2 regions of the Arthrobacter sp. PvP103 genome follow, and region 1 is predicted to be linked to the other one. Evidence: predicted binding sites of a transcription regulator. Region 1 holds the regulator's gene; the other holds the start of a gene.

Region 1 (5,277 bases):
CGTCGCGGCGAAGTGCCGGGGATCGACGACGACGACCACGCGGCCAAGTACGAACTCGCCGATGAACTGATCACCGCCGCAGGCCTTGGCTGGTACGAGGTCAGCAACTGGGCGCGCACGGAGGAGCAGGCGTGCCGGCACAACCTGGCCTACTGGCGCGGCGATGACTGGTGGGGGATCGGCCCGGGCGCGCATTCGCACGTCGGCGGAGTCCGCTGGTGGAACGTGAAGCACCCCACGGCCTACGCGGGAAGGCTTGCCGGCGGTGTGTCGCCGGCGGCGGGCCGGGAAACGCTCGACGCCGAAACCCGGAATGTTGAGCGGGTCATGCTTGAGGCCAGGTTGAGCACGGGCCTCGAATTGTCCGGGCTGGGTGCGTCCGGGCGGCACGCCGTCGCAGGCCTGATCGCCGACGGCCTGGTGGATCCCGCTGCGGCATTCCAGAGCAGGCTCGTCCTCACCCTGAAAGGCAGGCTGCTCGCCGACGCCGTAGTCAGAAGGATCCTGCCCGACTAATTGGCAGAACCGGCGGTCACTTCGCCTCCGGTTAGCTTGCCGGGCCGGTTACCTTGGCCGGCCGGTTGGTCGGCCCTATGGCTTACTTGATCCAGCGCAGGTTGAAGTCGTAGCGGTGGGGCTGGCCACGGTTGACGTGGATACCGGCCGCCACGGAGAAGCAGGTTACAGCGATCCAGATCAGCGTGGCCAGCACTGCGAAGATGTTACCCACCACCGGCAGCATCACCAGGATGTTGCAGATGACGGCGGCGATTGTGGGAGGCAGGGTGAAGTTCAGCGCTTCCTTGGACTCCTGTGCCGTGAACGGGCCGCGGTCCTTGAAAATCAGGTAGATCAACAGCGACGGGACGCACCCGAGGATGCCGCCGAAGTGTGCGAGGGTTGCCCACTGCCGGTCTTCGTTGGCCGTCAGCGGCAGGGCATTGGCGGGGACACCATGATACTGGGGCTGGCCATGGCCGGCCTGGTTGTCCCGTTGTTCACGTGCGTCTTCTGCCACGGTGTCGTCCTTCGGATTGCAGTGGTGCGGTGGTTCCCGGAAAAGCGGGCGCTGCCTCAACAGCAACAACCGCCGTATCAAGAATACTGGGTCAGGGGTGCATTCGAAGAGTTCAACAGGCGCCCTCGGCACTGCGTACTTCCGTCAACAGGCTTGTGCTCTTCCACCTAGGGCACTGTGAGGAAGTCGATGACCTCTTCCACCCGGCCCAGCAGGGACGGTTCCAGGTCCGCGTAGCTGCGGACTGCCCCGAGCAGTTTCTGCCAGCCCAGGCCGATGTCCTCCTTGGTCTCGTGGGGCCAGCCGAAGGCCGTCAGGATGCCGGTTTTCCAGTCCATGCCCCGGGGGATGGCCGGCCATGCGTCAATGCCCAGGACGGCGGGCCGGATGGCCTGCCACACGTCCACGTAGGGGTGGCCCACAATCAGCACGTTTCCGGCGGCGCCGGGGGACGCCATCACGGCATCGGCAATCCGTGATTCCTTTGAGTCGGCAACCAGGTGGTCCACCAGCACCCCCAGCCGGCGGCCCGGGCCGGGCCGGAACGCGGCAACCGCCGCTGTGAGGTCGTCAATGCCGTGCAAAGGTTCGACGACGATGCCCTCCACCCGGAGATCGTCACCCCAGACTTTTTCCACGAGTTCGGCGTCGTGCTTGCCTTCCACCCAGATGCGGCTGGCCTTGGCCACCTGGGCGCGCTGGCCTTCCACCCGCACGGAACCGGAGGCCGTCCTGCCGGATCCGGCAGGGGCTGCCTGCGGCCGGGGCGCCGGCGGCATCAGCCGGATCGGCAGGCCCTCCAGGAGGAACCCGTAGCCGAGCCGGAACGTGCGTGATTTGCCCCGCCGGTCCTCCAAGGCAACAACATGCATTCCGCCGGACTTCTCCACCCTGGTAACGGCCCCCACCCAGCCGGACTGCACGTCTTCGAGCACCATGCCGCGTTCGACCGGCACTTCGGGCAGCTCGGATTTCCGGGGAGCAGTGATGTCCTGCGGGCCCCAGTTCTGGTACGACATCGGATAGACACAGCCTTGCGCTAGAAAAAATAAACAGGAGAAGTGAACAGGGCGTCTGTAGGTTCACGGCAGTGCACGTCCAGTCCCGCTCCCGGGTTTCGCCAGGAGCGGTACCAATGCTAACAACGCGGCGACTCATATTAGACTGGTTAGCACTTAGACATGTCGAGTGCTAACGGATAACGGGACATGCGCCCGGCGCAGCGCCGGGCCGCGCACCGGGAAAGCCGATCGGAGGTGGAGAATGAGCGAGCCACGCAAGCTTGAAGTATTGCGGGCCATCGTGGAGGACTACGTCCATTCCCGCGAACCTGTGGGCTCCAAGGCACTGGTTGAGCGGCACCACCTGGGAGTCTCCAGTGCCACCATCCGCAACGACATGGCGGCGTTGGAAGACGAAGGCCTCATCACGGCGCCGCACACCAGTGCCGGCCGGATCCCCACGGACAAGGGCTATCGGCTTTTCGTCGACCAGATATCAGCCGTCAAGCCGCTGTCGCAGGCCGAACGCCGTGCTATCCAGACGCTCCTGGAAGGGTCGGAGGACCTGGACGACGTCCTGGAGCGCACCGTGCGGCTGCTATCCCAGCTGACCAACCAGGTGGCCGTAGTGCAGTATCCGCACCTCAGCCGCGCCATGGTGCGGCATATCGAGTTTGTGCTGCTCGCGCCGCGGCAGGTGTTGATCGTGCTGATCGCGGACACCGGCAAGGTCGAGCAGCGGGTTATCGACGTCGGCCAGGAACTCGGCGATGATGCCCTCGCCGGCCTCCGCGCGCGGTTCCTGAAAAGCCTGGCGGGGACACCCCTGAGCCTGCTCCCGCAGGCGCTGCCCGCCGTCGTCGCCGGTTGTGAACCGTCACGCCGGCATGCCGCCCAGGCGCTGGCCCGTGGCCTGGATGCCCTGGCCAGCAGCAGCCGCGAGGAGCGGATGGTCATGGCCGGCACGGCGAACCTCGCGCGGTCCAACGTTGACTTCCCGCTGAGTATCGGCCCGGTCCTCGAAGCACTCGAGGAGCAGGTGGTCATGCTCCGCCTGCTCAGCGAAATGGCCCAGGACCCCCGCGGTGTCACTGTCAGCATCGGCAGGGAGAACCCTTACGACGGACTCGCGGAAGCCTCGGTGGTAGCCACAGGCTACGGCCCCGGCTCCAGCGCCAAGGTGGGCGTACTGGGCCCGACCCGGATGGACTATCCCACAACCATGGCCGCGGTCCGTGCCGTGGCCCGCTACCTTTCCAGGATCCTTGGGCCGTGACCGGTCCTACATCAGCCAACCAGGCCTCCGTGTCCCGGCTTCCGGGGCGCAGCAGCAGCACCACAGGCAGTACAACCAGGAAGAGATACGAACTTTGAGCAGCCACTACGACGTTCTTGGAGTCTCACCCGAAGCGACGGGCGAAGAGATCAAGAAGGCCTACCGAAAGCTTGCGCGCACCCTGCACCCGGATGTGAACCCCGGTGAGGATGCCTCGGACCGCTTCAAGGCTGTCACCCACGCCTACGAAGTCCTTTCCGACCCGCAAAAGCGCCGGGTCTACGACACCACCGGCAACGAGAACGGCACCGATAACGGCTTCGGCGGCGCCGGCTACTCGGGACAGGGCTTTGCCTTCCAGGACATCTTCGACACCTTCTTCGGCGCCGGCGGTTCGTCCGGTCCGGCCTCGCGGGTCCGCCGCGGGCAGGACGCCCTCATCAGCGTCCGCATCGACCTTCGCGATGCCGTCTTCGGCGTGAACAAGAAGCTTGAGGTGGACACGGCCGTTACATGCCCCACCTGCGAGGGATCCTGCTGCCAGCCCGGGGCCCACCCGGTGCGCTGCGACATCTGCGGCGGAAGCGGCCAGGTTCAGCGGGCCGTTCGTTCCATCCTGGGCCAGGTCATGACGGCTGCCCCCTGCGGTTCCTGCGAAGGCTTCGGAACCGTCATCAAGGATCCCTGCAACGAGTGCAACGGCCAGGGCCGCATCCGCAGCCGCCGTTCGCTGACGGTCAAGGTCCCCGCCGGCGTCGCCACCGGAACCCGCATCCAGCTCGGCGGGCAGGGCGAAGCCGGCCCGGCCGGCGGCCCCTCAGGCGACCTGTACGTGGAGATCCGCGTGAATAACGACGCCACGTACGTGCGTGACGGCGACGACCTTCACGCCACCCTGCACATTCCCATGACCGCCGCCGCCCTTGGCACCGAGCTCAGCCTGGACACCTTCGACGGCCAGCAGGAAATCGACGTCAAGGCGGGCACCCAGTCCGGCGAGGTCATCACCCTGCGCGGGCTCGGCGTTACCCATCTCCGGGGCTACGGCCGCGGCGACCTGAAGGTCCACCTGCAGGTCGAAACCCCGACGAAGCTGGATGCCGCCCAGGAAGACCTGCTCCGGCAGCTCGCCAAACTCCGGGGCGAGCAGTACACCGAGGGAAAACTCACCGCCAGCGGGGGAGTTTTTGCCAAGCTGCGGGACCGGTTCGGTAACCTGTAGCGGTGAGCAACCCGGTCTTTTTCGCAACCCCGGGAACCCTGGACGAACAGGTTCCCGGTTCGCACTTTGTCCTCCAGGGTGCTGAGGCCCGGCACGCGATCACCGTCAAGCGGATCGCTGTGGGGGAGTCGGTTGACATCGCCGACGGCGCGGGCAAGAGGCTCACCGGCACCGTTGCGGCCGTCGACCAGGGCGAACTGACGGTGGAGTGTTCGGTCCTTGAAACTGAGGAGCGTCCGGACCTCCGCCTCGTCCTGGTGCAGGCGCTGGCCAAAGGCGACCGCGACGAACTGGCAGCGGAAACAGCTACTGAACTGGGGATCGATGCCGTCATCCCGTGGCAGTCGGAGCGCTCCATAGTCCGTTGGAAAGGCGAGCGTGCCGCCAAGGCCCACGCCAAGTGGCAGTCTGTGGTGACCGCGGCGGCCAAGCAGGCGCGGCGGGCCTGGATTCCCGAGGTCCGTTCCGCCGTCGACGGCGCGGGTTTGCAGTCCGCTGTCGCCGCGGCGGACCTGGCGATCATCCTCCACGAGGATGCCGTCCGGCCCCTGCGCGCAGTGCTGGAGAAGTGGCGCGACGGCGAGGGCGGGACACCCGGTTCGGGGCCCCGCGAAATTCTCCTCATTGTTGGTCCGGAGGGCGGAATCAGTCCGCGGGAAGTCACCAAACTCTGCAGCGCCGGTGCCGTCACGGCCCTGTTGGGGCACCATGTGCTGAGGTCCTCCACGGCAGGTCCGGCCGCCACAGTGCTCGCCAGCGA
Region 2 (5,277 bases), 3.0 Mb from region 1:
CAAGGAACAGCTCGCCTCCGGCCAGTACGACAATGCCCAGTACGGACTCAGCACAGGCAAGAACGCCTACGTGGTCATGGCGAACACCAAGGTGTTCGAGGCGGCCAACGTTCCGCTTCCCGACGACGCCACCTGGACCTGGGATGACTTCAACGAAATCGCCACGAAGCTCACAAAGGCGGGAGGGGGTACAAACTTCGGGGCTGCATACGGCAGCAACGAAGCCGACCTCATCATCTGGCTTCGTCAGCACGGCGAAAACCTGTACTCACCGGACGGCAAGCTGGCCTTCAACGCCGGGACTGCGGCGTCGTTTTGGGAACGCCTGAAAAAGCAACGAGATTCCCAGGCAAGCCCGCCGGCCACCGTCGCTACGGAGGACGCAGGCGCCGGTTTGGAAGAGAGCCTGTTCGGGACCAATAGGATCGGCATGGCGTGGTGGTGGACCAATCAGCTCGGATCCCTGGAGACCACCACGGGAAGCAGCATCAAGATGCTCCGCGCACCGAGCACGGACGGAAAAGCGGCTGACAACGGCATGTACTACAAGCCCTCAATGTTCTGGTCCGCCTCTTCGAGGTCCAAGAACCCGGAGGCAGCGGCAACATTCATCAACTACCTGGCAAACAGCCCGGAGGCTGGATCGATCCTGATGACCGACCGCGGGGTCCCTGCCAACTCTGAAGTTCTGGCGGTCATTACGCCGAAGCTGAAGACGGCGGACTCGACGGTGGTCGGCTTCCTCCAGGACATCAAACCTGAGATGGCTGAGGCGCCCCCTGTACCGCCGGTCGGGTCGGGCAGCGTGCAGAATGTCATCAAGCGGTACACCGACGAAGTCCTCTATGACCGTAAGTCACCTTCAGCGGCCGCTGAGGAGTTCAAGAAGGAAGTCGAGGGGATGCTGGCCTCAGCCCGCAAATGATCCACCACCGGCTCGTCACCTCCCAGTAAAAGCAAAGTGCGGCTCCCTCGAAGCGAGGGAGCCGCACTTTGCTTATGCGTCAGGCGCGTCGGGAGGTTAGAAACCGCCCATGCCGCCCATACCGCCCATGTCGTCGCCGCCACCCATGGCCGGAGCGTTCTTCTCCGGCTTGTCGGCCACGACGGCCTCGGTGGTGAGGAACAGACCCGCGATGGAAGCAGCGTTCTGCAGGGCAGAGCGCGTTACCTTGACGGGGTCGTTGATGCCGGCAGCCAGCAGGTCAACGTACTGTCCGGTTGCGGCGTTCAGGCCATGACCTGCAGGCAGGCCACGGACCTTGTCTACAACAACGCCCGGCTCGAGGCCGGCGTTGAATGCAATCTGCTTCAGCGGCGCGTCAATGGCAACGCGGACGATGTTGGCGCCCGTTGCTTCATCGCCTTCGAGCTGCAGGTTGGCGAATGCCTTGGCGCCGGCCTGGATCAGGGCCACGCCACCACCGGCAACGATGCCTTCTTCAACGGCAGCCTTCGCGTTGCGGACAGCGTCCTCAATGCGGTGCTTGCGTTCCTTGAGCTCAACTTCGGTAGCGGCACCGGCCTTGATGACTGCAACGCCGCCGGCCAGCTTGGCCAGGCGCTCCTGCAGCTTCTCGCGGTCGTAGTCGGAATCGGAGTTCTCGATCTCGGAACGGATCTGGGAAACGCGGCCGGCGATCTGGTCGGCGTCGCCTGCACCCTCGACGATGGTGGTCTCATCCTTGGTGACAACGACCTTGCGTGCCTTGCCCAGGAGTTCGAGGCCGGCGGTCTCAAGCTTGAGGCCGACTTCCTCGGAGATGACCTGGCCACCGGTGAGGATGGCGATGTCGGCGAGCTGAGCCTTGCGGCGGTCGCCGAAGCCCGGAGCCTTGACGGCGACGGACTTGAAGGTGCCACGGATCTTGTTGACGATCAGGGTGGCCAGGGCTTCGCCCTCGATGTCTTCGGCAATGATCAGCAGCGGCTTGTTGGACTGCATGACCTTTTCGAGGACAGCAACCAGTTCCTTGACGTTGGAGATCTTGGAGTTGACGATCAGGATGTACGGGTCTTCGAGGACCGTCTCCTGGCGCTCAGCGTCGGTGACGAAGTAAGCGGAGATGTAGCCCTTGTCGAAGCGCATGCCTTCGGTCAGTTCAAGCTCGAGTCCGAAGGTGTTGGACTCCTCGACGGTGATAACACCTTCCTTGCCGACCTTGTCCAACGCCTCTGCGATCAGCGCGCCGATTTCGTCGTCACCGGCGGAAATCGATGCCGTAGCGGCGATCTCTTCCTTGGTTTCGATTTCCTTGGCGGACGCCAGCAGTTCGGCGGTGACGGCTTCAACAGCCTTCTCGATGCCGCGCTTCAGGGACAGCGGATCAGCACCGGCCGCGACGTTGCGCAGGCCTTCCTTGACCAGGGCCTGTGCGAGCACGGTTGCCGTGGTGGTGCCGTCGCCAGCGACGTCGTCCGTCTTCTTGGCAACTTCCTTGACCAGCTCGGCGCCGATCTTCTCGTAGGGATCGTCCAGCTCGATCTCCTTGGCGATGGAAACACCATCGTTGGTGATCGTGGGGGCGCCCCACTTCTTTTCGAGGACAACGTTGCGTCCACGCGGGCCGAGGGTGACCTTGACGGCGTCGGCGAGGATGTTCAGGCCCCGCTCAAGACCGCGGCGTGCCTCTTCATCAAATGCAATGATCTTGGCCATAACGGCAGTAGTCCTTTCGGGACAGTCGTTAAGAATGAACCTTCACTGCGGTGCCCGCGACGGACGATCCTTCACCGACGGCCTCTGTATGCCGCGCGGATGGGATCTCACCCCAGCAAGGTATTTCTTTCGCTCCTGGTCCTTCCCGCTCTCTCCGCAGCCGGCCGGAACCGGGCGTTGATTTAGCAGTCAGTCCGTGGGAGTGCTAAGTCAATAATTAGCACTCCCCCGGGGAGAGTGCAAGCAGAGATTGCGCTGAAAGGCCCTCCTGCGGCCCGCACTACGCTAGGAGCGATCAGCGGCCGGGCCGGGCGGCAGTTTCGCTTCCACTCATCCGCGGGGTGTTATCCGCGGCGTACGTGAACACCATGTAGTTGGCGGTAGTGACGTCCCCGTTGAAATCAAAGCCGATGGGCCCGGACTCGCCGTCGTAATCCGCCGGCTTACCGGCCTTAATGGCATCCCCGCATTCTTTGTAGCTCCTGCAGGGTTCAACCGCTTCCGCGCCGTGCTGCCCGGAAACCGCGATCAGCTTCGCCGCGATGGATGATCCGGCGTCGTCCTGGGCAGCGGCCGCGGCGATGGCGGCCAGGTTCGCGGCGTCGTAAGTCTCCGCTGCGAACGTCATGTCCTTGAGCCCGGGATCAACTGCTACTAGTTCCCCTTGGAAGTGCGCCGAAGGGAAGACGCCCGGCAGGATCCCGCGCGCACCATCAAGCGCTTTGGACCCGAGGGCGGAGCCGTACTGGTTGATGGCGCCGTCGCTGAGAATCAGCTTGCTGCCTGCCACGCCCGCGTTGTTGAGCTCCGCGATTGCGCCCTGGGCTCCGGCCCGAGCCACGAGAATGACCGAATCCGGACCCGCTGCCTTGACGGCAGCCGCCGTCTTTTGTGCCTGGCCGGCAGTGAAAGCGGCCTCCGCCACCGTTCCAAGGCCGGCGGCTTTCGCTGCCGCGGCAACGGCCACAGAGACGTCCTTGCCGTACATCCCGTCCTCGTGGACGATCGCTATTGTCCGGGCGCCGCTGTCCTTGGCCAGTTTCACCAGCACGGGCGCTTGGGCCGTGTCGGCCGCCGACGTGCGGAAGTAGTATCCGCCGCTCCTGTAATGCGTGAGGCCGTGCGCGGTATTCGCCGGAGAGATGATGGCCACTCTGGCCCGCGACAGGACATCAATTGCCCCGGGGGCGCGGCTCGAGTCAGTGGGACCTATGACGACATCCGCCCCGGCCGCTACCAGGTCCTTGGCCTGCGAGGTGGTGTCCTCGCTGATATTTTCAGGCAGCAGTTGCACCGGCCGCCCTTTGTGGCCCCCGGCGGCGTTGATCTCCTGGACCGCCAGCTTGGCCGCGGCGAGTTGCGAGGCGTTGAGGAAGGACTGCTTTCCCGTGTTGTCCAGCAGCAGGCCTATCCGCAGGATGCCATCGCCACCGGCGTCGACGGCATCAACACGAGCGTTTCCGGTCTGGCCGGAGCAGCCGGCCAGCACGAGCGCCGTTCCCGCTGCAAGAACCGCTGCTGCTGCGAACCGCGGCCGCGCGGGGCCAAACCGGTCGGCGCCGAACCGGGCGGGGCTGTCTGTGCCATGCATTGCCGCGGTGGGTGGCATCAGGCCGTCCGGACGTTCTCTGCCTGGGGACCCTTCTCGCCTTCGCCTACCTCGAACTGCACCCGTTGCCCCTCGTCCAGAGCCCGGTAGCCTTCCCCCTCGATGGCCGACCAGTGGACGAAGACATCGTCTCCGGAGTCGTCAACGGTGATGAAGCCATAGCCTTTTTCGGCGTTGAACCATTTAACGGTTCCCAATGCCATGTTGCCCACACTTTCCGGTTGCTCTGTGTCCGGCCCACGTCACTGTGCGCCGTCGGGACGGTCCGCGTTGAGACGCGGCATCCGGAATCACTTTAGCCATTGCCGTTTGCCGGGGGCAGGACCCGGCCCTGCGAGCCCCTAATAGTTATTCAGGCGTAACCGAAATTCCCTACTGGAAGCCGGGCCCGAGAACCACAACCACCGGCAACTGGAACTCGGCAGAGTCCACCAGCGACGTGATGTTCAGGAGCTCCCCCAGTGCCTCGGCATTGGCTTTCTGCAATGCCCCGCTGTAGTAGATCACGGAGGACTGTTGCGGCATTCCGCCCCAGTTGCCCACCGGTCCCAGCGTCCAGCCGTCACCGGCGACGGTGCTGCTCACGCGGCCGGCAAGTCCCGCGGTGGTGGTCCCGTTGTAGACAGCCACGGCCTGGCTCTTGTCAACAGCCGGTGCATCGGCGGAAGGTACCGCGGAGGGAGAGCTGCTGGCAGCAGGCGTCTCGCTGGCGGAAGGAGCCGCGCCCGGCTCGGAACCGGCCTCAGCGCTCGGAGACGAGGTGCCTTGCGGAACCTCAGCGGAGGGGGAGGCCGAGGGGCTGACCAGTGCGGACCCTGCCGCCATCAGCGGGCTGCCGGCAGGAGCAAATCCCAGCTTGGGAAGGAACAGGAAGGCGACCAGGCCGATGGCCAGCGCCGCCACACCGACGGTCAGGATTGCTCCCAGCCGGCGCCGGGGAGCCTCGGAGGCGACCCTGTGGACACCCTGTCGCGAGGAGGTCTCAGGGACCCTGTCGAATTCATCCCGA

What was found. The regulator HrcA, encoded in region 1, represses chaperone genes, less so after heat shock. The targets are predictions, from matches to a motif close to TTNGCACTCGNNNNNNNCGAGTGCNAA.
Region 2: the regulator HrcA is predicted to act here: its motif matches at 2,842-2,868, upstream of groL (chaperonin GroEL).

Annotation. Positions count from the first base shown of each region.
Region 1 is NZ_JAFIBQ010000001.1:228,562-233,838, reverse strand. Features, by position in the region: gene hemW (radical SAM family heme chaperone HemW) at 1-516, shown strand, start outside; gene JOE41_RS01085 (DUF4870 domain-containing protein) at 599-1,018, opposite strand; gene JOE41_RS01080 (DUF3097 domain-containing protein) at 1,186-2,037, opposite strand; gene hrcA (heat-inducible transcriptional repressor HrcA) at 2,282-3,295, shown strand; gene dnaJ (molecular chaperone DnaJ) at 3,390-4,517, shown strand; gene JOE41_RS01065 (16S rRNA (uracil(1498)-N(3))-methyltransferase) at 4,520-5,277, shown strand, end outside.
Region 2 is NZ_JAFIBQ010000001.1:3,237,522-3,242,798, reverse strand. Features, by position in the region: gene JOE41_RS14990 (ABC transporter substrate-binding protein) at 1-925, shown strand, start outside; gene groL (chaperonin GroEL) at 1,022-2,659, opposite strand; gene JOE41_RS14980 (ABC transporter substrate-binding protein) at 2,955-4,268, opposite strand; gene JOE41_RS14975 (cold-shock protein) at 4,268-4,471, opposite strand; gene JOE41_RS14970 (LytR C-terminal domain-containing protein) at 4,641-5,277, opposite strand, start outside.